4 regions of the Lactobacillus helveticus genome follow, and region 1 is predicted to be linked to each of the others. Evidence: predicted binding sites of a transcription regulator. Region 1 holds the regulator's gene; each other region holds the start of a gene.

The links. The regulator NrdR, encoded in region 1, represses ribonucleotide reductase genes. The targets are predictions, from matches to a motif close to ACACNATATATNGTGT.
Region 2: a site for NrdR is predicted at 2,200-2,215, ahead of AADV52_RS08325 (deoxynucleoside kinase). Genes of this name have one in related genera too.
Region 3: a site for NrdR is predicted at 2,717-2,732, ahead of nrdD (anaerobic ribonucleoside-triphosphate reductase). Genes of this name have one in related genera too.
Region 4: a site for NrdR is predicted at 1,724-1,739, ahead of nrdJ (ribonucleoside-triphosphate reductase, adenosylcobalamin-dependent). Genes of this name have one in related genera too.

What each region holds. Positions count from the first base shown of each region.
Region 1 covers NZ_CP151471.1:132,143-138,451, forward strand. Annotated here, with positions in the region: gene mutM (DNA-formamidopyrimidine glycosylase) at 1-560, shown strand, start outside; gene coaE (dephospho-CoA kinase) at 557-1,159, shown strand; gene nrdR (transcriptional regulator NrdR) at 1,162-1,629, shown strand; gene AADV52_RS00830 (replication initiation and membrane attachment family protein) at 1,632-2,963, shown strand; gene dnaI (primosomal protein DnaI) at 2,995-3,903, shown strand; gene thrS (threonine--tRNA ligase) at 4,194-6,128, shown strand; gene AADV52_RS00845 (ACT domain-containing protein) at 6,220-6,309, shown strand, end outside.
Region 2 covers NZ_CP151471.1:1,630,402-1,636,710, reverse strand. Annotated here, with positions in the region: gene AADV52_RS08335 (ISL3 family transposase) at 1-739, shown strand, start outside; gene AADV52_RS08330 (deoxynucleoside kinase) at 799-1,485, opposite strand; gene AADV52_RS08325 (deoxynucleoside kinase) at 1,510-2,157, opposite strand; gene AADV52_RS08320 (IS982 family transposase) at 2,430-3,281, shown strand; gene AADV52_RS08315 (glucose PTS transporter subunit IIA) at 3,550-5,535, shown strand; gene murQ (N-acetylmuramic acid 6-phosphate etherase) at 5,557-6,309, shown strand, end outside.
Region 3 covers NZ_CP151471.1:1,821,903-1,828,211, reverse strand. Annotated here, with positions in the region: gene nrdG (anaerobic ribonucleoside-triphosphate reductase activating protein) at 1-464, opposite strand, end outside; gene nrdD (anaerobic ribonucleoside-triphosphate reductase) at 457-2,676, opposite strand; gene AADV52_RS09285 (carboxylate--amine ligase) at 2,995-4,278, opposite strand; gene asnB (asparagine synthase (glutamine-hydrolyzing)) at 4,301-6,250, opposite strand.
Region 4 covers NZ_CP151471.1:1,714,696-1,721,004, reverse strand. Annotated here, with positions in the region: gene AADV52_RS08745 (SGNH/GDSL hydrolase family protein) at 1-523, opposite strand, end outside; gene AADV52_RS08740 (AI-2E family transporter) at 520-1,554, opposite strand; gene nrdJ (ribonucleoside-triphosphate reductase, adenosylcobalamin-dependent) at 1,809-4,043, shown strand; gene AADV52_RS08730 (DUF4430 domain-containing protein) at 4,061-4,453, shown strand; gene AADV52_RS08725 (ECF transporter S component) at 4,455-4,979, shown strand; gene AADV52_RS08720 (cob(I)yrinic acid a,c-diamide adenosyltransferase) at 4,980-5,540, shown strand; gene AADV52_RS08715 (putative ABC transporter permease) at 5,579-6,309, opposite strand, start outside.

The sequences.
Region 1 (6,309 bases):
AACATGATCATGTTGAGTTTATTTTTACGGATGGAACAGCCTTACGGTATAATGACGTGCGCAAGTTTGGTCGGATGCAATTAATTTTAACTGGAACTGAAAGGCAAACTACAGGGATTGGCAAATTAGGTTATGAACCAAATAGTTCTGAATTTACATCAGAATATTTGGTAAATGGCTTAAAACGTAAGAAGAAAAATATCAAAAATACTTTGCTTGACCAGTCAGTAGTGGCCGGCCTTGGCAATATTTATGTTGACGAAGTCTTGTGGCGGACTAAGATCCATCCCTTGAGTCAGGCTAACAAAATCCCTGCTGAAAAAGTAATTGAATTGCATGATCAGATTAACCAAATTATTACCGAAGCGATTAAATTGCAAGGTACGACTGTCCATTCCTTTTTAAATGCAAATGGTCAAGTTGGCGGCTTTCAAAGTAAGTTGCAAGTCTATGGCCATGTAGGTGAACCTTGTTCGGTTTGCGGCACGAAGTTTGAAAAAATTAAGGTTAATGGTCGAGGTACCACTTTTTGCCCTCATTGTCAGGTGATTTATAAATGAGTTATGTATTAGCATTAACGGGTGGAATTGCTACTGGTAAAAGTACAGCTGATGACTTTTTTAGAAAGAAAAATATTCCAATTATTGATTGTGATCAAATTGCCCATGAATTAATGGAACCTGGCAACGCATCTTGGCAGGCAATAAAAGATCATTTCGGGATGGAGTACTTAAATTCCGATCAAACAATAAATCGTAAGAAGTTAGGGCAATTAGTTTTTAGCAACAAACAAGCACTATCTGAATTAAATCAGGTGACGCATCCCTTAATTTTCGATAAAACAGTAGCAAAGATAAAAGAATATCGAGATTTTGCTCTTGTTATTTTAGATGTACCAGTATATTTTGAAGCAGGATTAGACAAAAAACATGTAGCTAATGGCGTACTGGTAATTACGCTTCCTGAACAATTGCAGATTGAGCGGTTGAAAAAGCGCAATAATTTAACTGATCAGGAAGCAATTAATCGCATTAATAGTCAAATGCCGTTAGTTGAAAAAGAAAAAATGGCCGATTTTGTAGTTGCAAATACTGGTAAAATAAAAGAATTAGAAAATAAACTAGAACAGATATTAATTAAGATCAGGGAAGAGGAATAGCTATGGAATGTCCAAATTGTCATCAAAATGCCTCCCGCGTTATTGATTCACGTCCTAGTGATGAAAACCGTGCAATCAGACGACGCAGAGAGTGTGAAAATTGTGGCTTTCGTTTTACAACCTTTGAAAGAATTGAAACAGCACCTTTGCTCGTAATAAAAAATGATGGTACGCGTGAACCATTTAATCGCAAGAAAATTTTGCATGGCGTAATGGCTGCAGGTCAAAAGCGTCCAATCAGCAGTGATCAATTCGAGCAGTTAGTTGACCATGTTGAAAATAAAGTAAGAAAACAAGGCATTAGTGAAATTTCTTCTAAAAAGATTGGACAATACGTTATGGACGAATTAGCTGATCTTGATGATGTGGCTTATATTCGTTTTGCATCTATCTATCGTGAATTTAAAGACATGTCTAGCTTCATGAAGACAATGGAAGATATGATGGCTAAGAAAGGTAAGGGCAATTAGTCATGTTTGAGACTGCTGATCCCAAGCATCTTTACTATGTGGCTAATCGTGTCAGACTTTTTCCTGAAGATGAAAAAGTTTTGATTAAGCTATATCAACCATTAGTAGGAGCAGTGGCAGTAGCACTATATCAAACTTTGATTCAAAATTATGATCCTTATGGCATCATTTCGGATTCTAAGGGGATATATTCGCTACAAGAGCAGTTAGACTGCAGCTTAAAGCAATTATTTAATTCACTGCATAAATTAGAGGCTGTGGGATTGGTCCAAACATTTTTGTCTGATAATGTGTTCAATAATGTTTTAGTCTTTAAATTGTTGCAAGTCCCAGCTGCAGATAAGTTTTTTGCAACGCCACTTTTGGCTAGTCTATTAAAAGAAAAAGTTGGTGTACCGACTTTTCATGATTTAAGTCACGCTTTTGCTCAAGATGCTAAGTTAAAAGAAAAGCCGATAAAAAACGCGAAAGATGTATCTGCTAACTTTTTTGACGTTTTTCGTTTGCCTGGCGATGAAGCGATTACTCCATCTAGTGATGTAGTGCAAGCTGCTCAAGAAAATAAAGTTCATGAAGTTGAAACTGCTAAAGTGAATGATCACGATAGTATTGATTGGGATTTCATTAAGCAAGAATATAGCAGATATCAGATTCCAGCTAGTGAAATTGATCTTAACAAAGAACAAATTCGTGGTTTGATTCAAACATATGGCTTGTCAGAAAAAGAATTTGTAGATGAAAGCTTGCCGTGTCTTCATGGCTCTTATAGCTTAAATATGCGTGATATCAGTAATACTTTAGCTGAAAATTATAAGAGAACCAATACAAGAGAAAATGTACAATCTCAATTAAATGAAGGTCGGAAAAAGGCACTAGCTGCAATTAAAGATATGGACGATAATGATAAAAAACTATTAAAAGCAGCTAATGAGAGTTCGCCTGCCGAATTTTTGTATAAACTTAAAACGCAAAAAGGCGGTATAACTAGTGCTAATGAGAAGCAGATCATTAATAATTTGCATACGCAGTACGGTTTGCCTGAAGATTTGATTAATATTTTGACTTATACATGTTTAACATATGATACCGTGGTGAGCTCGAATTTAGCTTATAAAATTGCTAACGATTGGCTCCAACATGGTGTTGCCACAGCGGTACAAGCTTTGCAATATGTGAAAAAACGGCGCAATAGTTTTGGCAAAAAGAGACCAGTTCGAACTTATCAAAAGCGAGTTGAAAAAGGCACTGACTGGAGCAAGAAAAAGGCTGATAGGGATGCTGGCATTTCTACTGAGCAACTGAAGAATTTATTTAAAGATTTGAACAATAAATAAAAGTCAAAAATAATTGGAAGTAGGTGAAAAAATGGAGCCAATTGACAAGGTAATTAAAAAGATTGTAAAAGAACGCAATTTAGGCGATGAGCAATCTTTGATAAGTCAGGCTTTGCATGATCCTGATGTGCAAGCGTTTCTCACTGCAAATGCAAATAAGATCGATCAAAAGATGGTTCAAAACAGTATGTCTAATTTATACGAATATTATTCTCAAAAACATACTGCAAATAAAGTGATGGCAGGATATGCGCCCCAATTATTTTTAAACGGCAAGGTAATCGATATTCGGTATGTTCCTACCAAGGCAAAATTAGCTCAAGATCGCAAGCAAGCAGCTGAACGAAGATTGCAATTAATTGATGTTCCAACTCGCCTGCATGATGTAAGTTTAAGTGAAATTGATGTAAATGATGATCGTAAGCAAGTTTTGACTTTAATCTACGATTTCTTGAGAAAATACAAGCAAGATCCTCATGTGCAAGGCTTATATTTATCGGGAGATTATGGTGTAGGCAAGACATATATTTTGGCGGGATTGGCTAATTATGTAGTTACAAATATGAATAAAAATGTGGTCTTTTTACACGTGCCTACTTTTATTGCAGGTTTGGCAAGTCATTTTGATGACAATAGCTTGCAAAGTGAAATTCGTCGTTTATCTGAATGCGATTTATTGATTTTAGATGATATTGGTGCTGAAAGTCTTAGTCAATGGTCACGAGATGATGTATTAGGCGTAATTTTACAGGCGCGCATGGATAATGTTTTACCGACCTTTTTTTCATCTAACTTGGATATGGAAGCATTAGAATCTCATTTTGAAGAAACCCGCAATGCCACTGATCCGGTAAAGGCTAGAAGACTGATGCAACGTGTACGCTTTTTAGCTAAAGAAGTAGTAGTTTCTGGACCTGATAGAAGAAATTCTTTGCATTAATTTTGAAAAAGGTCTTGCATCTGAAAGTTTCGTGCGTATAATGAGAGTTAATTAAGCGAGACATGATGGTTTTCGATTCAGAGAGAAGAACCTTGTTCTGGAAGTTCTTCAATAGAGAATCACCCCAATTGCTTATTCCCAAAGTTGTTAATTTTAGGTTGGATGCCTTTATCAATCCATAAAGAGGTTAGATTACGCTAACCTGAATTTCGGGTGGAACCACGCTAATTAACGTCCCAGTGCATTCTTGCACTGGGACTTTTTTTATTATAATTTTTCTGGAGGAAAATATGAGTTTTTCAATTACTTTGCCTGATGGCTCAAAGAAAGATTTTGAAGAAAGTTTAACTATTGCTGACTTAGCTCACAACATTGCAACTTCACTTGGTAAGGCTGCTGTTGCTGGTAAGGTTAACGGTGAACTTAAGCCCCTTGATTACAAGCTTGATAGTGACAGCGAAGTTGCTATTATCACTAATAAAGACGAAGAAGGCTTAGATGTTTTACGTGCTACTGCTGCTTTTGTATTTGAAGCTGTAGCTAAGCGTGAATATCCTGAACTTCGTTTAGGTGAACATGTAGCTGACGAAGGCGGCTTCTATGTTGATACTGATAAGGATGACCAAATTAAAGTTGGTGAATTACCAAAGCTTGAAAAAGCTATGCAAAAGGTAATTAAGAACGGTGAAAAGATTGAACACGTTCAAATTGCTAAGTCAGAACTTGAAGATCTTTACAAGAATGATAAGTTCAAGAGCGAAGTTCTTGCTAAAGTTGAAGGCGATACTGTTGATGCCTACAAGCTTGGTGATTTTGTTGACTTTGGCTTCGATGCTTTGCTTCCAAACACTGGTAAGATTAAGCAATTTAAGTTATTGTCAGTAGCTGGTGCTTACTGGTTAGGTAAGTCATCAAACCCAATGCTTCAAAGAATCTTTGGTACTGCATTCTTTAAGGAAGCTGATTTAAAGGCTGACCTTAAGCGTCGTCAAGAAATTAAGGAACGTGACCACAGAACTATTGGTCGTGACCTTGACCTCTTCTTCGTAGATCCTAAGGTTGGTGCAGGCCTTCCATACTGGATGCCAAAGGGTGCTACTATTCGTCGTGTTGTTGAACGCTACATCATTGACCGTGAAGTAGCAGACGGTTACCAACACGTTTACACTCCAGTACTTATGAACCTTGATGCTTACAAGACTTCAGGTCACTGGGCACACTACCGTGATGACATGTTCCCACCAATGGACATGGGTGATGGTGAAATGCTTGAACTTCGTCCAATGAACTGTCCTTCACACATTCAAATCTTTAAGCACCACATCCGTTCATACCGTGATCTTCCACTTCGTGTTGCTGAACTTGGTATGATGCACAGATATGAAAAATCAGGTGCTTTGTCAGGTCTTCAACGTGTACGTGAAATGACTTTGAACGATGGTCACACATTCGTAGCTCTTGATCAAGTTCAAACTGAATTTGCTAAGATCTTGAAGTTGATCATGGACGTATACAAGGACTTCGATATTACTGATTACTACTTCAGACTTTCATACCGTGATCCAAAGAACACTGATAAGTACTTTGCAAATGACGAAATGTGGGAAAAGTCACAAAAGATGCTTAAGGGTGCTATGGATGATCTTGGCCTTGACTACGTTGAGGCTGAAGGTGAAGCTGCATTCTACGGTCCAAAGCTTGATATTCAAACTAAGACTGCTTTGGGTAACGATGAAACGATGTCAACTATTCAACTTGACTTCATGCTTCCAGATCGTTTCGGTTTAACTTATGTAGGTAAAGATGGTGAAGAACACCGTCCAGTTATGATTCACCGTGGTATTGTTGGTACTATGGAAAGATTTATTGCTTACTTAACTGAAATTTACAAGGGTGCATTCCCAACTTGGCTTGCTCCAGTTCAAGCTGAAATTATTCCAGTTAACAACGAAGCTCACGGCGAATACGCTGAAAAGGTTCGTGCAGAACTTGCTAAGCGCGGCTTCAGAGTAGAAGTTGATGACAGAAACGAAAAGATGGGTTACAAGATTCGTGAATCACAAACTCAAAAGGTACCTTACACTTTGGTATTAGGTGACGAAGAAATGAAGTCAGGCAAGGTTAACGTACGTTGTTACGGTACTGATGAAGAAATTTCTAAGAGTCTTGATGACTTCATTAACGAAATTGACGCTGACGTTAAGTCATACTCACGTGAAAACTAATTAAAGATTTAGATAAGTAAAGGGAACGTATGCATTGGGTATACGTTCCCTTTTGTGTTTTAATAGAAAAATATGATAAAGGAGAGTATATATGAAATTAACTATTAAGAAGTTGCCGTATCAATTAACAGTTTGTCAATTAAGTGATATTAAAAATTTAAATTTAAAAAATGATTTTTAT
Region 2 (6,309 bases), 620 kb from region 1:
CAATCATCAAGTCGTTCAGATTCTTAGAACACGCTATAAGAAGACCCTGCTTAAATATTTTGGTCGTTTCTCACCCCAAGCTAGAGCCAACGTTAAAACGGTCACGATGGATCTTAATTTTTACTATCAAGATATCGTTAGAGCCTGTTTTCCTAATGCACAGATTGTCATTGATCGCTTCCACATGATTCAGATGCTCACTCGATCATTCAATTCATTAAGAGTTCGAACCATGAAGACCTTTGACAAGAAATCCAGAGAGTATCAGCTGCTCAAATCTCCCTGGAAACTATATTTAAAAAAGTATGATGAACTCGAAAAGATTCATCCTCGCTATAATTGGCATTATAAAGATTGCCTAACTCAAGTGCAAGTAGTGATGGAGGGTATCGGTGCCAACACTACATTAGAAAACTCATATAATCTGATGCAGAGCTTTATTAAGGCGATTGAAGACGGCGATACTCAGAAAATTGAATCATTAATTGCCAGCAAAGATTCCATTGGAGCTTTAATGCATAAAACGCTGCTAACCTTCAAACATAATCTAAAAGCGGTACTCAACGGAGCAGCTTTGACTTACTCCAATGGCTGCCTTGAAGGCTTCAATCGCAAAATCAAACAAAATGAGCGAACAGCCTTCGGCTATTCTAACTTTATCAATCTTTTAACCAGAATTCGTTTAGAGGAAAACTTGTTTAAAGAAAAAGAACCAAACAGCCTTTTAATGGCCGCTTGATTCTATTCATTTACTCTCTATCAACAGGATTTGACAAAGAGCCATTATTTTCCGAGAAATTAAGCTTCGATTTGGATATCTGTTGGCTTTTTCCAATCTTCAGGGAGCTTTCCCATTTCTTTTAATTTATCTGTAATTTGATCCAAGACTATTTGCTTATCGGCTGGATTAGCCATGAAATCGAGTTTATCACCGTCAATTTCCATCTTTGGCGAATAATCATAGTTCTCATACCAAGGCTTGTAATAACGAAGCAGACGCTTGTAATAGTCTTCTAAAGTTGAATTATAACTTAATTGTTCATATGGACGTCCACGCTTTTTAATTCGCTTAATCATGGTGTCATATGAAACATTGATATGAACAAGCAAGTCTGGGTTCTTCTTAGGCATTCTTTCAAGCTCGTTCATCATGTTATGCAACAATTCATAGTAAGTATCTACTTCTTCTGAAGTTGCACGACCGATGTCAGCGTTCATTTGGAAAAAGAGCGCATCTTCATAAATAGAACGATCTAAGACGTTGTTATCTTCAGTAAGAGCATCCTTGATGCTGTGAAAACGCGTATTTAAGAAGTATACCTGCAATAAGAAAGCATATTTCTTAGGATCAGCATAAAAGAGTGGCAGAACTGGATTGTCGTTAACACTTTCATAAAATGGCTTAGTGCCTAAATATTTAGATAAAATACTTGTTAAACTGGATTTTCCGGCTCCAATTGGCCCGCTTAAAACAATAACTGTCATCACGTTCCTTCTTTTTATTCAGTCTTATAAGTTGCCGATTTCGTGCAGCTTCTCATCAATTTCCTTTAATACTTCTCTTTGGGCGTCCATGCTAGAAACAAAATCAAGTTTGTCACCATTAATAGCCATCTTAGGAGAAGCGTCGTATTGTTCATACCATGGCTCATAGTATCTGAGCAATCTAGCGTAGTAATCCTTCAAACCTGGATCTGTGCTGATTTGTTCAAATGAACGACCACGCTTTTTAATACGATCAAGCATGGTATCAAGTGAAACATGGATGTAGATAAGCAAGTCAGGCTTCTTGCTAGGGTTGCCTGGGGTATCTTCCATCATGTTTTCAAGCAAGTCGTCATAGATCTTAAACTCTGTAGGATCTGCAACCTTGCTATCAGCGTTCATCTTGAAGAAAAGTGCATCTTCATAGATAGAACGGTCGGATACACTATTTTTATCTTGAATAGCTTGATTGATTTGAGCTAAACGGTGGTTAAGCAAATAAGTGTTAAGTAAAAAAGTGTAACGCTTCATATCTTTATAGTAGAGCGGCAAAACAGGATTGCTGTCGACTCCTTCATAAAATGCTTGCGTACCTAAATGTTCTGCTAAAATACTGGTTAAACTGGATTTCCCGGCTCCAATTGGCCCGCTTACAACAATAACTTGAATCACATTCTTTCTTAAATACCAGATATTGTACAATTAATAAGTTTAATACGAGATATTGTGGCACACAAGCTCTTTTTTAATTCTGTTTCACGCAAAAAAGTCAAGGGTAGAAGTGAAAAATCGAATAGGAATGAAATATGATTCAATTGGAGCAGAAAAATTTAAAAAAATGAATTATACTACGCGTGGTGCTAGTTAAATCGTTTTAGTTAATAAAAAAGTCCAATCGGACTAGACTCAAGTTGTAGTATCAAAAAGAAAAGAGTCTGATCTGATTGAACTGCCTTAAGCGTTTTAGCCACCATTTACAAGTTAGTTTTAAAGATTTAGTGATAATTTGTCGGCACTGGTATCGTTTGTATGCACCGGCTGAGTTTACTCATCGGCGAAATATTGATCAAATTAAAACTACGGACAGTCTGATTTTGGCTTTACTTATCTGGCAAGCTAAGACAGGAATTGAATCACAAAGAAGATTCTGTGAATGTTTCAATTGTTTATCACACTCACGTTTTAATCGACGTTCACGTCAGCTATTGCAATTGATTTATCAGATACGGCAAGAAATGAATAAAAAGGTTGACCTGAATGGACAGTTCTTGATCATTGACAGCTTTCCGGTACCTGTTTGCCACCCAATTCGCAACTATCGTGCTAAAATTTTTGGCGGTTATGCCAACATTGGTTATAAGGCCACCAAGAAAATTTACTTTTATGGTTTCAAAGTTCATGCCATTGTTAGCGATGACGGTTACATTCTTGATTATGTCGTAACAAAAGCATCAGTTCATGATGCCAGGGAGACAGTTGAACTGATGGAAAATACCCATCCATCTAATTACTATCTTCTTGGCGACGAAGGCTATTTAGGCAAAGAACTGCATCAACAGCTAAAACAAATGGGTTATGAACTTTGGACACCATATCGTAAAAATATGACAGGAGCTAAAAAGCACAATGATCATCAATTGATGGCTATTCGCAGAACAATTGAAAGCGACTTTTCGCTTCTGCCCTATTACAATGCCGAGAACAATCGAGCACGTAGTCTGATAGGCTTTCAAAGCCGGTTAGAAATTGCAATTTTAGCTTATAATTTGGCTTATTGTCTAGAACGATTTAACTAGCACCACGCGTATTATACTTCATTTTTTATTAAGGCTAAAGTTATCTAAAAATAAAGCAGATAACGCTATTACTAAAAAAATAAGTACTTAGGTAAATTAACCTTATATTTTGATAAGCTCTCTTTAATTAATGTGAATTTTAAATTTAAAAAATGTGAATTTTAAATTATTTTTTGAACAGTATTGAATTATTAATTCAAAAGAGATATTATAATTTTTGTAAAGGCTTACATGAACTCACTTAATAATATATTTTTAGGAGGGAAACATCATGGCAGATAAGTATTCTACTTTAGGTCGAGAAATATATGCTAATATTGGCGGACCTAATAATGTTGAATCAATGTACCATTGTATGACCAGACTTAGAATTAAAATTCGTGATAATTCTAAAGTAGATATTGCTGGTTTGAAGAATATTGATGGTGTTTTAGGAGTAGTAGATGCTGATACCTTGGAAATTGTTTTAGGTTCTGGGGTAAACGCTAAGGTTGCTCAAGATATGGTTAGCCAAGTGGGAGTTAAAGAAGACGAAGAATTTCCTACTAATGTAACCAATGATTATCAGTCAGAAAAATCTGAAGTACAAGCTAAAGCAGCTGAGGTACACGCTCAGCATAAAGCTCAGCTGAAGCAAACCTGGTGGCGTAAAGCTTTAGGCCATATTTCAGCCATTTTTATTCCATTAATTCCTGCATTTATTGGTGCTGGTTTGATCTCAGGTGTTGCTGGTATTTTAAAGAACATGCTTACTGTCAAGATGCTTCCAGCAAGTTGGGCTTTAGGTGTAACAATCTTGAGTATGATTTCAAGTGCTTTGTTTAGCTACTTGAATATTTATGTAGGTATTAATACAGCTAAAGAATTTGGAGCTACGCCTGGACTCGGTGGCATCATCGGTGGTGTAGTCTTATTACCAGGAATTGTTGCTCCTGTTACAATTCCTAACTTTTTAGACGGCAAGCCGTTAGCTGCAGGACAAGGTGGTATCATTGGAGTTTTGTTTGCTGTGTGGATTTTGTCATATGTAGAAAAATGGTTCCACAAGCACATTACAGACTCGGTTGATATCATCTTTACTCCATTTTTAACAGTATTAATCATGGGCTTATTTACAGTATTCGTAGTTATGCCTATTGCTGGATGGATTTCAAATTCATTAGTTGGTGCTATTAATTGGGTATTAAACGTTGGCGGACCTGTAGCCGGATTCCTTCTCGGACTGTTCTTCTTACCAATGGTAATGCTAGGATTACACCAAATTTTGACTCCAATTCACTTGGAAATGATTCAAAAGATAGGATATACTCCATTACTTCCTATCTTAGCTATGGCCGGTGCAGGTCAAGTTGGTGCTGCCATTGCTTTGTGGGTAAAGTGCCGCAAAAATAAGGAATTAGTTAGATTGATTAAAGGTGCATTGCCTGTAGGTATCTTAGGTGTTGGTGAACCATTAATTTATGGTGTTACCCTTCCTTTAGGTCGTCCATTTATCACTGCATGTATTGGTGGTGGTATCGGTGGTGCTGTAGTAGCTTCATTTGGTCATGTTGGAGCTATTGCGATTGGACCATCCGGTGTTGCTTTGATCCCATTGATTGCTAACAACATGTGGTGGGGTTATGTCATTGGTTTATTATGTGCCTACGCTGGTGGATTTGTTGCTACTTATTTCTGGGGTGTCCCTAAGACTGCTATGGAAGGCGAAGTAAAAAAGCCAACTCAAGCAGTTAAAGAAAAAAGAAGAAATGCTGAAACAAAAGCTGACAATTTAAATATGCCTAGTGAAAAAGTAGAAGTTGCTTTTGAGGCACCTATAACAGGTAAACTTCAAAAACTTGAAGATGTAAAAGACGACGTATTTTCAAAGAAAATGTTAGGTGATGGTTTCGCAATTGATCCAAGCAATGGAAAAATTGCTGCTCCAGTTGATGGAACTATTGATTCTGTAATGGATACAAAGCATGCTATTACATTGAAAACAAATAAAGGGCATCTTGACGTGTTAATGCACTTAGGGCTTGATACTGTGGAATTAAAAGGCAAACCTTTTATCATCAATGTTAAACCAGGTGACAAAGTTAAAGCTGGAACACAGATTGGCTCAATGGATATTAAAGCTATCAAAGAGGCTGGTAAAGAGCCGGTTGTGTTAACTATTATTGCTAATATGGATCATGTTGATCATGTTGTAAGAATGAGCGATGGAGAAGTAGAAGCCGGCAAAGATGTGTTCCATGTTATTACTAAATAATAAAAGAAAGAATTGATATAAATGTCACTTGATAAATTAACTACTGAGCAGAGAAATGCAAACACAACACACATAGATACCATGTCAACATTAGAGATGGTTAAAACTATTAATAATGAAGACGAAAAGATTGCCCCAGCGGTTGGTACACAAGATGAAAAAATTGCACAGGCAATTGATATTGGAGCTAAACGATATCATGATGGCGGACGTTTAATTTATATTGGTGCCGGTACAAGCGGTAGATTGGGAGTTCTAGATGCGGTTGAACTTGTACCAACATATGGTATCAAACCGGAAAGAGCTATTGGCTTAATCGCAGGCGGCAAGAGTGCTATGTATTTAGCAGTTGAAGGTGCTGAAGATGATCCAGATTTAGCTGAAGCAGATTTAAAGAAAATAAATTTGTCTGAAAAAGATATGGTTTTAGGAATTGCAGCTAGTGGTCGTACCCCTTATGTAATTGGAGGTCTTGACTATGCTAAAAAGGTTGGGGCAGCTACTGTAGCAGTTGCTTGTGTAAAAAATAGTTTGATTGGTCAACATGCAGAAATTGCAATTGAAGCTGTAACTGGTCCAGAAGTAGTTACTGGTTCCACTAGAATGAAAGCCGGCACAGCGCAAAAAATGATCTTAAATATGATTTCTACAGGGATTATGATCCGTCAAGGTAAAGTTTATGAAAATGTAATGATTGATGTTCTTCCAACTAATGAAAAATTAGTAGAAAGAGCTAAACGAATTATTAGTACCGTTACTGGAATTTCAAAAGAG
Region 3 (6,309 bases), 430 kb from region 1:
ATGCGATTAATGATTTTTAGACAAACATCAGTATTTAGGAAAGGCTCGCCACCCAATAAGGTTAGACCTTGTACGTAAGACTGAGATAAATCATTAATAATTCTGTCTTCTAATTCTTGTGTATATGGAAAACCATAGTTAAAATTCTGCGCTGCTAGGTTGTAGCAGCCAGGGCAATCAAACAAGCATCCTGAAACATATAGACTGCAGCGAACCCCTTCGCCATCAACAAAGTTAAAAGGCTTATAATCAGCTACCTTATGTTTTGAATAATCCTTGGATACCCATTCACCTGGTTTAGGGTTCTTAGGCTTACGGTGCAATCTTTTTAGCTTTTTTTGATGCTCAATCTGCGGTTTATATTGGTCTGGATCAACAAACATAGTATCTCCACCCATATTCACCTTGATCAGATTGCTACGGATATCAGGCCCTTTTTGCGGATTTTTATCTTTTTCAGGCATTAATATTCACCATTCTTAACTTCTTCACTTCTTCTTCAGTAGCCAAGCTATCTTCCATGCCAGAATCCATGTGCTTCACACGGTGGATGATCTCTTCGTGACGGCCATGAACCATCGGTCTCTTCAGTGGATTACCCAAATAGCCGCAGGTTCTCTTAACACAATCACAAGTTGCTGGATCATGGTTGCCGCACTCAGGACATTGGAAACCTTTAGCAGTTGCTTCAAATTCACCAGCAAAGCCACACTTGTAACACTTATCAATTGGCGTGTTGGTACCAAGATAGCCTACCTTGTCGTAAGCCCAATCCCAGACAGCTTCAAGTGCAGCCGGATTTTGTTTCAAGTTAGGGTATTCACAGTAGTGAATGAAACCACCAGCTGCATAGTATGGATATGGTGCTTCAAAGGTTAACTTCTCAAAAGGAGTTGGGTGTTTTCTGACATCATAGTGGAATGAGTTAGTGTAGTATTCCTTATCTGTAATGTCCTTAATTTTGCCAAACTTTTCAGTATCAAGACGGCAGAAGCGATCAGTTAAACTCTCGCTTGGTGTGGAATATAAACTGTAGTGCCAGTGATATGGATCTTCTTTTTCCCACTTAGCACACAAGTCATGCATTCTTTTAACAATTTCAATTGTAAAATCATGCGCTTCTTCATTGTGTTCCCAGTCTGGACCATAGAAAACGGTGCCGACTTCGTAAAGACCAATGTAGCCTAAAGAAATAGTAGCACGGCCGTTTTTGAAGAATTCGTTTACATCATCCCCTGGCTTGAGTCGTTTGCCAAAGACACCATATTGGTACATGATCGGCGCATTTTCAGGCTTAGCTTGAATTGCACGGCGTCCCTTAAATGCCAAAGCTTGATGACATGTCCGCATTCTAGTATTAAAGATCTTCCAGAAAAGTTCTTTATCACCGTGGCTTTCCATAGCGATTCTAGGCAAGTTCACGGTAACTACACCCAAGTTCATTCTACCTGAGTTGACCTCATGACCATTTTTATCTTTCCAACCTTGCAAGAATGAACGGCAGCCCATTGGTGCCTTGAATGAACCTGTAATCTTCTTAATCATGTCGTACATCAAGACATCTGGGTACATTCTCTTGGTAGAACATTGAATAGCTAACTCTTTGACATCATAGTTGGGATCACCGGGATGCAGGTTCAATCCTTTTTTAATAGTGAAAACTAACTTAGGGAAAATAGCCGTTCTTCTTTCTCGACCTAGACCTTTAATTCTGATGCGTAAAATATCTTTTTGAATTTCTTTTTCAATCCAAGAAGTACCAAGACCAAAGCCTAAAGTAGTAAATGGCGTTTGACCCTGACTAGAAAACATGGTGTTGATCTCATATTCAAGCCCCTGCATTGCATCATAGATGTCCTTCTTGGTTTGCTTTTTAGCATATTGCTCTACTTTTTCAGAATCATCAATAAACTCGGCCGCATCTTTTAAATGTTTTTGGTAGTTCTTTTCCGCAAATGGAGCTAGCACTTCATCAGCACGATCAAATGAACAACCACCATATTGACTAGAAGCAACGTTAGTAATAATTTGGGTAACTTGGTGCGTTGCCACATTGATTGAATTAGGACTAGTCATATAAGCGTTACCGATCTTAAAGCCGTTAGTAAGCATATCCTTAAAATCGATCAGACAACAGTTAGTCATTGGAGAAAGCGGTGTGTAGTCCAAGTCATGCCAGTGAATATCGCCGCGCAAGTGTGCCTTAGCAATATGTTGCGGCATCATGGTTAAACCAACAGTCTTTCCCACCGTACCAGCCGTTAGATCACGCTGGGTACTGAAGACCTCGCTATCCTTGTTAGCATTTTCGTTAACGATCGTTGGATCACCATTCACCATGCGTTCAAGTCTAGTACGCGTATCGGTTTGCTTGAGCCAATTCTTTTCATCTTGCTTACGGTAATCTACATAAGCCTTAGCCTCATCAAGATAGCCCAATTCATTCAGGCTTTCCTTAAAAGCGTGCGCTACGTCTTCTGCTTTCACAGTAGCACCAGTCAATTTAGCCGCAATTTTCTCAATCACGGCATCTGCTTCATCATCAAGATCTAAGTTATGCAAAACCATTTTCAATTTAAAAATTTCAAATGGATATTTTGCCCCATCACGCTTGATAAAGGTAGTTGGTAAGTTTAATTCTGTTTCTTTTTGATAGTCAAATTCTCGTTTAAGCATAATCATCACTCCAAAATATCGTATTTAAATTATACCATAGACACAACATCTTGTATTATATTCAAATATAGCTCAGTATATCTTGTATTAGCCAAAACAGCGCGCTTAAGGGAATAATTTATGCAAAAATAATTTCAAAAAAAGATGAAGCAATTCAAATTGCTTCATCCCTCAAATAATATTAATTTCTATTTATTTTTTAGCTTGAGCTTTTTCAATCAACATTATGATAATATTCAAAACGAACATCCAAGCAATGTTGTAAATCCATGGCAAGCAAAAAAGCCACCGAAACAACTTCGGTGACCTTAATTATCATTATTTATCTAATTTAGCATTCTCTTCTTTGAAGATCTTGCCCTTATTAACTTCATAGTAAGTCTTGTAGCGCTTGTAGTAATTATGGAACATGTACTTCATTAACAACCAGCGCTTGAAGCTCTTGTCCTTATCATAAAAGACAGTTGTACCATAACGACCTTCACGAATTAATTCATCAGCCTTATCCTTGTATTCATTTTCAAAAGCATATTCATTAAAGATCTTCTTAGGTACGCCAAGCCATAACTTGTACTTAGATTCAAGCTTGTTGCCGTAAATAGTTTCCTTGTCCTTCAAGGCATCTTCTACATAATCATCAATGTACCATTTAGCTAAATTGTAGCCATTCAAGGTTACGTAGAAGCTAGAACGACCTTGACGCAAGTTGATTTCAAAGAATTTGAATTCGCCATCTCTTGGGTCGTACTTAATATCAAAGTTAGCCATACCAGTGTAGTTCAACTTTTCAAGGAATTGTTGAACTTGTTCATACAACTTTTCATTGTATTCTGGCAAAATAGCCATGTAGTTACCAATTGATTGTGGTGTTGGATCTTCCAAAAGTGGGTGACCTAAGCACATCATCTTTACTTGGTGATTCTTATCTACATATGCGTTCAATGTACGCATGTTAGAGTCATCACCTGGAATAAAGTCTTGCAAAATAAGGTCAGCCTTGTAGCCATGAGTATAAATCTTGGTAACAATGTCCTTAAATTCAGCCTTATCTTGAATAGCAAAAGTCTTTTTACGACCTTCAAATTGACATTTAAGCCATGAAACAGGATCTTCTGGCTTAAGTTCTACAGGAAAGTCGAATGGCACATCCAAATACTTTTCAGACTTATAGTCATCCATAGTAATGATCTTAGTCCTAGGATATGGCAAGCCATATTCTTCTGCAGTCTTGTAGAAGCCTTCTTTTGAAATTAAAACTTCAAGCAAGTCATAGTCAATATAAGGAACAATGAAGACCTTGCTCAATTCTTCCTTGTGCTTAGCTAAAAGTTCCGCATAACCGTCACCACAGGCAATCAGAATTACTGGTTCCTCGTGATTCTTGTATTCTTCCATCTTCTTGTGCATTACATCCATGAAAGTTGGATCACTACTAAAGCCATGGTGCAATTCAACATCGACAATGCTGGAATAACGCGTTGCAGCAAGTTGAACGTCAGCTAAAGCTTTTACTTTGATACCGTAGGCTTCATTAAACGAACGAGCCATACCATAAACATTAATGTCACTACCAAGTAAAATTGGTGTAAATTTTTTAGTCATTATCCTAAATTAAACCCCTAAATTATAGTAATTTGCCTTGTGAAATTAAATTAGCAACTTCAGGTTGAACATGTTGGTATTTTTTAACAGTATTTTCGTAATCAACAAAGAACAACTTGTACCAAACAAGGAAGGTGTAGATAGCCCAGATTTGTCTTCTGTGTGAGCCGTCACCTTCGTAGTTGTCATCAAGCAACTTAATAATCTTCTTTTGGTCAAAGATATCATTAACGAATTCTTCTTCAAACAAACTACGAACTTGCTTGTAGAAACGTGGTTCCTTAAGCCATTGCTTGATTGGTGTTGGGAATCCAAGCTTTGGACGCTTAGCCCATTCATCTGGCAAGACTTTTTCTGAAGCTTTACGCAAAGCATACTTAGTATCATGACGGTTAACTAAGTACTTAGTTGGAATAGAGTTAGCAAGTTCTGCAATCTTCTTATCAAGATATGGCACACGAACTTCAAGTGAGTGAGCCATTGAAATCTTATCAGCCTTTTGTTCGATATCATTAAGCATAAAGTGGTGCAAATCAATGTATTGCATTTGCTTAACGTTATCGATGTTCTTAACCTTCTTGAAGTCCTTTTGGTAAATGCCATTAACAGTCAATTTATTGCGGTAAGTTGGCTGCAAAATACTATTAGCATCCTTAGAAGTAAAGATAGTTGGGTAATCCATGTCATAGATGACTGATTGACCTACATAAAATTCACTTGGTTCAGCCAAATTAGTATACATGTGAACCTTACCTGGGAAGTTAGGCATCTTCTTAATCTTATGAGCTAACTTCACTTGCTTCTTCTTAGGCAATTTCTTTAACTCACTAGTAAAGACCTTAATGATGTCATTGTGAGTGTGCATCCCGTAGTTTACGTAACCAGCAAACAATTCATCGGCACCTTCACCAGAAAGAGCAACAGTAACATGCTTACGAGCTAACTTACACAAGTACCAGAGAGGAATGATTGATGGGTTGGCATCAGGTTCATCCATGTGGTATTGCATTTCTGGGAAGTCACGCATAGCTTCATCAGCGTCTACCTTGTCACTAAAGAAAGTCCAGTGATTGATATCAGCTAAGGCCTTAGCCTTTGAAGCTTCATCGTAAGTTGAATCATCAAAGCTGACAGAGAAAACATCATCTGGATTAAGCAAAGTAGTCAAGTATGATGAGTCGATACCTTCAGATAAGAATGCACCAACCTTAACATCAGCGTTTCTGTATAAATCAACAGTTTCCTTTAAATCATCGTTGATTCGCTTTAAAGTTTCTTCAAAGCTTAAGCTGTTTTCTTTATATTCGGCATCCCAATATTGATGGGTCTTCATTTCACCATCTTTGTATTCGAACCAGTGCCCAGCTGGAAAACGGTAAACGCCCTTAAAGAAGGTTTCTTCAAGGTCATTATATTGGTTCATTAAGTATGGCTTAACAGCTTCTACGTTTAATTCACGCTTGAACTTTGGAAATTCCAAGAAACTCTTAAGTTCTGAGCCAACTAGCAAGTGGCCATTTTGGTTGCTGTAATACATTGGCTTAATACCAAAGAAGTCACGTGCACCATAAAGGGTCTTGTTGTTGTCATCCCAAATAAGGAAAGCAAACATTCCGCGTACACGCTTAAGAAGGCCATCCATGCCCCATTCTTCATATCCATGAAGAAGAACTTCAGTATCTGCTTTAGTTGAAAAAACGTGTCCAGCTTTAATTAATTCTTCTCTTAATGGCTTAAAGTTGTAAATTTCACCATTAAAGATGATTGCTCTAGTTTTATCTTCATTATAAATTGGTTGACTTCCGCATCGAAGATCGATAATTGATAATCTTCTAAAGCCAAGTGCAACTTCATCATTAGTGTAATAACCGTCGGAACTAGGTCCACGGTGCTTGATCGTCGCCATCATCTTACCAATGACAGCTTGTTTTTCATTTATTTTTGGATCATAAAATGCGACAATTCCGCACATAGTCAAATTCCCCTAAGTTAATCTCTCTAAAATTATATCTAGTTATTTTTTCACGTTAA
Region 4 (6,309 bases), 540 kb from region 1:
CCTTATCGCCAAAATGCAGGCCATCATTCTTTATTCCCCGAGAAATCATGCTTAAATCGCCTGCATCTATCATTGCCTGGCATAAATTGGCATAACGAAAATGATATTCATCTGCTACTTTTTTAACCACTCCCGTATATTTTTCAACCAGCTTATTGTTGCGTACATGTTGCTTCTTCTCGTCTACTGCTGGCGGTGAAATGAGCAATACATGTGGCGGATAATACTGGCATATTACTGCCGAAGCAATTAATTGCATATTTCTTTTAAACTGCTCTAACGGAACCTGCTTATGCGTTGCCAAGTCGTTTGTTCCTAACAAAATCACCAAATTATCGCATTTCTTCACGCTCAATACTAACTCATTTAACCGAGCAAAAAATGCTCCGGAATTAATTCCCGAAACCGCAGTATTTTCAATCTGAATCTCAGGCAATATCTGCTTTAAATTCCAGTTAATATGTGGCTCGGTCTTCCCTTCATATCGAGCAATAATGCTATCACCTGTAAGTAGTACTCTCATTTTGCTTTAGCTTTCTTATCTTTTTTGGTAGATTTGATATTTAAAACATCTAATAAAAACGTAAAGATTGGAACTCCTACAATCAATCCCCATGTACCCCAAAAGTGTTCTGCTACAAGAAGCACTAAAAAAGTATAGAAAATTGGCAATTCTGTCTTGCTGGCCATAAATTTAGGATTAAGAACATAAGCTTCGATTGCGTGAATAATCATGATCATGACAAAAATATAAATTACATAGCGAATTCCGCCTACAGAATACCCGACTATGCTCAATGGAATTAACGAAATAATCACACCCGCAACTGGCACCAAGCTCAAGATAAATACCATTAATCCTAAAGCCACAATCTGCGGCATTTTTATAATAGCCAACCCAATCATCGTAAGGGCTGTGTTACAGATTGCGATGAAGAATTGTGCTTCCAAAACTACGCCGAATGTATTAGTAAACTTTTTGCCAAAATAGCGAATATCTTCAAACAACCATTTTAAGTAGCCACTTTTAACAAATAGGCTTGAGAATTCTCGCATCTTTTTTAATTCGATTGTATAAAAGAAGCTCAAAATCAGCGACATGAAAGTAGTAATCATCAAAGTACCAATACTTGTTGCCGTATGAAATGCGAACGTCATGGCATGTTTTGCCTGCGTGATGATCTCGTTTTTGCTGATATAGTGCGTTGCGTATGACAACAATCTCGACGATTCATCGGATTCATAAAACGCCATTACGGATTTAACCATCTTAGAAATTTGCCCCACTAGCATCGGCATGTAGACCATTATGAAAAAATACAGCAACGCTAAAATAATTAGATATGTCACAACAACGATCGCACCAGTTGGCATCTTGGGAACATAACGCTGCACTAAGTGAATCAAATGCACGATGACATAAGTAAAAATAAACGTTAACAAAATCATATTCATCATCGCACGCATTTCATAAAGAAAAGCAACAATTATCAAAAATACTACAAACCTACGCAAAGGAATATTATTCTTGAATTTTTGCCAAGCAGTATCCATAACTCAACCTCGTTTTCTTTAACTCATATGTTTGATTGTATCATTCCTAATTTTTTCTTGTCATTTCTATATCACTTTCCACTAAAAAATTTTTTAGCATTTTTGATCCCTATTCTAAAAATATTTGTATTTTACAACTCAAACCTATTCACAATAAATTAGTTTTAAACCACAAGATATTGTGGTACATTTAGATATGTATTCATACATGATGTGTTTATGAAACGGAATAATTTACTTAGGAGTGGAGAAATATGCCAGCTACTAGAATCACACTAGATTCAACTTTTATTGATCAAGTGAAACATGAAATCAAACCTCATTGGGGCGAATTGGGATGGGTTACCTATAAAAGAACCTACGCCCGTTGGCTACCTGAAAAAAATAGAACGGAAAACTGGGATGAAACAGTCAAACGGGTAATTGAGGGCAATATCAACCTCGACCCTCGTCTTCAAGATTTACCTTCTCAAGATGTCATTGATGAATTAACTAACGAAGCACAAAAATTGTTCCGCTTAGTTTATAGCTTATCTGCAACACCATCTGGTCGTAATCTTTGGATTTCAGGAACCGACTATCAAAAACGCAATGGAGATTCACTGAACAATTGTTGGTTCATTGCCATTCGTCCTCAAGCATACGGCGACAGTCATATTGTTCCTACTTACATCGATAAGCGTAAAGAAGCTGTTTCCATGCCATTTTCATTTCTTTTTGATCAATTAATGAAAGGCGGCGGCGTTGGCTTTTCCGTGGTTGACGATAATATCAATCAAATCCCTCAAGTTGACCATCAAGTCGATTTATCCGTTGTCATTGATAAAAATAGCAAATCCTACGATGCATCCCTCAAAGTAGGCGCAATCGACAAGGCTGAATGGGAAAAGAATAATTCTGACTTAGATAATGTAATTTACTACAGAATTCCCGATACCCGTGAAGGCTGGGTGCTCGCCAACGCTCGCTTGATTGATTTGCACTTTAACGACACCAATCCAGATCAAAAAACTAAATTAGTCTTGGATATCTCCGATATTCGACCTTACGGTGCTAAGATTCACGGCTTCGGCGGCACTGCTTCTGGTCCAATGCCATTAGTCGAAATGTTCTTTGACATTAACAATGTGATTAATGAACGTGTTGGACAAAAGCTAACGGCTGTTGATGCCACGGATATCTGTAACCTCATCGGTAAAACAGTAGTTGCCGGCAATGTCCGTCGTTCAGCTGAACTTGCTCTGGGTTCAAGCGATAACCAAGATTTCATCAAAATGAAGCAAGATAAGGAAAAACTTTATCACCACCGCTGGGCCTCAAATAATAGTGTCGCAATCAACTCTAAATTTAATAATTATGGTCCGATCGCTGACGGTATCATGCATAACGGCGAACCTGGCATAGTCAACCTCGACTTATCACGCAACTATGGGCGAATTGCCGATGGCTATCAAGCAGGCATTGATGACGACGTCGAAGGTACCAATCCATGTGGCGAAATTTCCTTAGCTAACGGCGAGCCATGCAACTTGTTTGAAGTATTTCCATACATTGCCGAACAACAAGGCTGGGATTTAAAGGAAGCCTTTAGCCTAGCTGCTCGTTACACTAAACGCGTAACTTTTAGTCATTACGATTGGGAAGTTTCTAGAAATATTATCCAAAAGAATCGCAGAATTGGTGTCTCCATGTCCGGTATTCAAGACTGGCTTTTAAATGATTTAGGTCATCGCGTAGTCACTGGCTTTAAAGATGCAACTGATAAGGAAACTGGCGCTCCAATTAAAAAGCCTATCTATGATCCTCAAGGAATTAAGATGGTCGATGGACTTTATCACGCTGTCATTGCCGCTGATAAGGCCTACAGCGAAGAATTAGGAGTTAATCCATCAATTAAGCACACCACGGTAAAGCCTTCTGGTACGGTGGCTAAATTGGCTGGTGTGTCCGAAGGGATGCACTTCCACTATGCTGGTTATTTGATTCAAAGAATTAGATTTCAAGCAAGTGATCCGCTTTTGCCAGCACTAAGAAAATGCGGTTATCATACCGAGCCTGACATTTATACTAAAAACACTATTTGTGTAGAATTTCCTTTACGTGCAGCTCACGCTGACAGCAAAAACTTCGCTTCTGCTGGAACTGTTTCAATTGCAGAGCAATTTGCGACTCAAGCCTTTTTGCAAACATATTGGTCAGATAATGCGGTCAGCTGTACCGTTACTTTCCAAGCTAACGAAAGCAATCAAATCGCTCCTCTTTTGCATCAATACAGACATACCATTAAATCAACTTCACTTTTGCCTTACTATGGTGGCTCACTCAAGCAAGCTCCTAAGGAACCTATTAATAAAAAGACCTACGAAGATAGAGTTGCCATGATTACCGGCGATGTTAAAGAAGTCTTTGAAAATCAAAATAAAGATCAAAAAGGATTAGAACTTGTAGATCAAAGCGATTGTGCCAGCGGTGCTTGCCCAATTAAATAATTATTTCGGAGGAAAAAATGAAGAAACAAAATAGATTCAGCTTAATTTTTGCTATCATTGCATTTTTTACATTAGCTTTAACAGGTTGCTCAAACAATAATGCAGCGCCTAAAAAGGCAAACTCAAATCAGATTTCAGTTAATTACACTCTAAAAGAAGGCAAAAAGACTGTAGATTCTAAAACTGTTAAGGTTCCTAAGAAATCAAAAGTTATTACCGGCTTGAAAAAAGCTTGGAAAGTTCAAGAAACTAAGGGCTTTATAACTGCAATCGACGGTAAAAAACAGAATCCTAAGAAGAAAATTTATTGGACCTATACCATCAATGGAAAATGGGCAACCAAAGGCGTCACTCAGCAAAAGGTCGCTAATAAGGACAAGGTAAAGTTCACGTTAGATAAGGTGAAGTAATATGGTTACTGAACGAGTACAAATTAGGCAGATTGCTCTAATGGCAATGCTCACAGCAATGTGCGTAGTATTGCGAATCTTTAAGGTTATTCCTATTCCCAACGTGCAGCCAGTGACAGATATTTTAATGATTGTCACTTTAACTTTAGGCATTGGTTCAGGAATCCTGCTAGCCGCTTTAACAATGTTCATTTCTAATATTTACTTAGGTTTTGGAATTTGGACGATTCCCCAAATCTTGGCATATGTTGGTTGTGTATTGACCATTGCATTGTTAGCTAAAGTTTTGCCTATTCAAAATCATTTTTGGATGCAGCTTGCTCTAGCTACGTTTCTCGGTTGGGAATACGGTTTTCTAGTTGATTTAGGCATGACGATTTTTGGCGGTTTTCCAGCCTTCATCGCCTATCTTGTCTCCAGTTTTGCTTTTGATACATACCATGCAATCGGCAACTTTGCCTTCTACTTCGTTTTGTACAAGCCAGTAACTTTAGCACTAAAAAATTACCAGCGGAGGTGCATCTAATTGTTAAAAATCTACACTAAAGTTGGCGATCAAGGATTTACCAAGCAGGTCACCGGGAAAATGGTCCCAAAATGTGATTTGCAGATAGAAGCTTTAGGCAACGTTGATGAACTGCAATCTTATCTTGGCGTGACAATCGCAAATTTATCTCCTAATTGCGAAGAATTAAAACCCGAACTGGAAAATATCCAGCGCCAACTTTATCAATTGCAAGCAGATATCGTAGTTAAGCGCCACAATGAAATTAATTCAGAAATGATTAATGCGTTAGAAAAAAGGATCAATGAACTAACGCCTAAAATACCTACTATCCCTGAATTTATCCTACCTGGTGGCAAGGCTACCGGTGCCAACTTGCAGTATGCGAGAACTTTAGCTAGACGTGCCGAGCGATCTCTGGTTAATTTAAACCTGAACGAACAGAAACTCTCAGAAAATATATTAGAGTACATTAATCGCTTATCTGATTATCTCTTTATACTAGGACGCTACGCGAACGTTCTGGACAACTATACTGAGGTAAAAAGCAAAAAACATGATCCTAACCGAATTAATGGCTAAAAAAACAAGCAACTCGATTGAGTTGCCTGTTTTGCTATCTAATTTTCTTTTTTCAAAATATCTTTTTTAATTTCCATAAACTTTGGTGCATCAAGTACTTTTAACTTAGGGAAACTCTTAAGAAAACGTTTATGGTTCCAGCTTAATTTATATGGCTGTAATTCATTATAGTGCTGCATTACTGAATGATGCCAATCGCCAACTTTTAACTTACCTTTTTCAGGCATTCTGCTTTCAACTTTGATTCTTACGCGTTCAATGAATTGATTGATATGGTCATCCCACATCTTGGTGGTAGTATGGAATCTTTCTACACTGATCATAGTCAAGACTGTATCAATTCCCATCACAACGGTAATACCTACGGCTAACCATCCATGGGTGTCCTTTTCCTCGATGTTTATAATGTCTTGAATAAATGGTTGAACAAATTTAACTAGCAGCACTACCCCAATTCCCCAGAAAAGTGAAATAACTGGAGCTACTCTTCCTTGAATATTTCCCCACAAATGAGAATAATCCCATAACTTCATATGAAATACTTTCTCAAGAAATAAACTGGCAAAATATTCAAAAACTGTCGCTACAATAAATCCGACCACGAATAAAAGAAATAAGTTATCTTGTACATCTTTAGCACAAATTAAAATAGTCATAATCGCAAATCCATAGACTGGACAATATGGTCCAAAAAGAAAGCCACGATAATCATAATGATGATCATTGATTGAACAGTAGCAAGTTTCCCATAGCCAGCCAATAAAAGAAT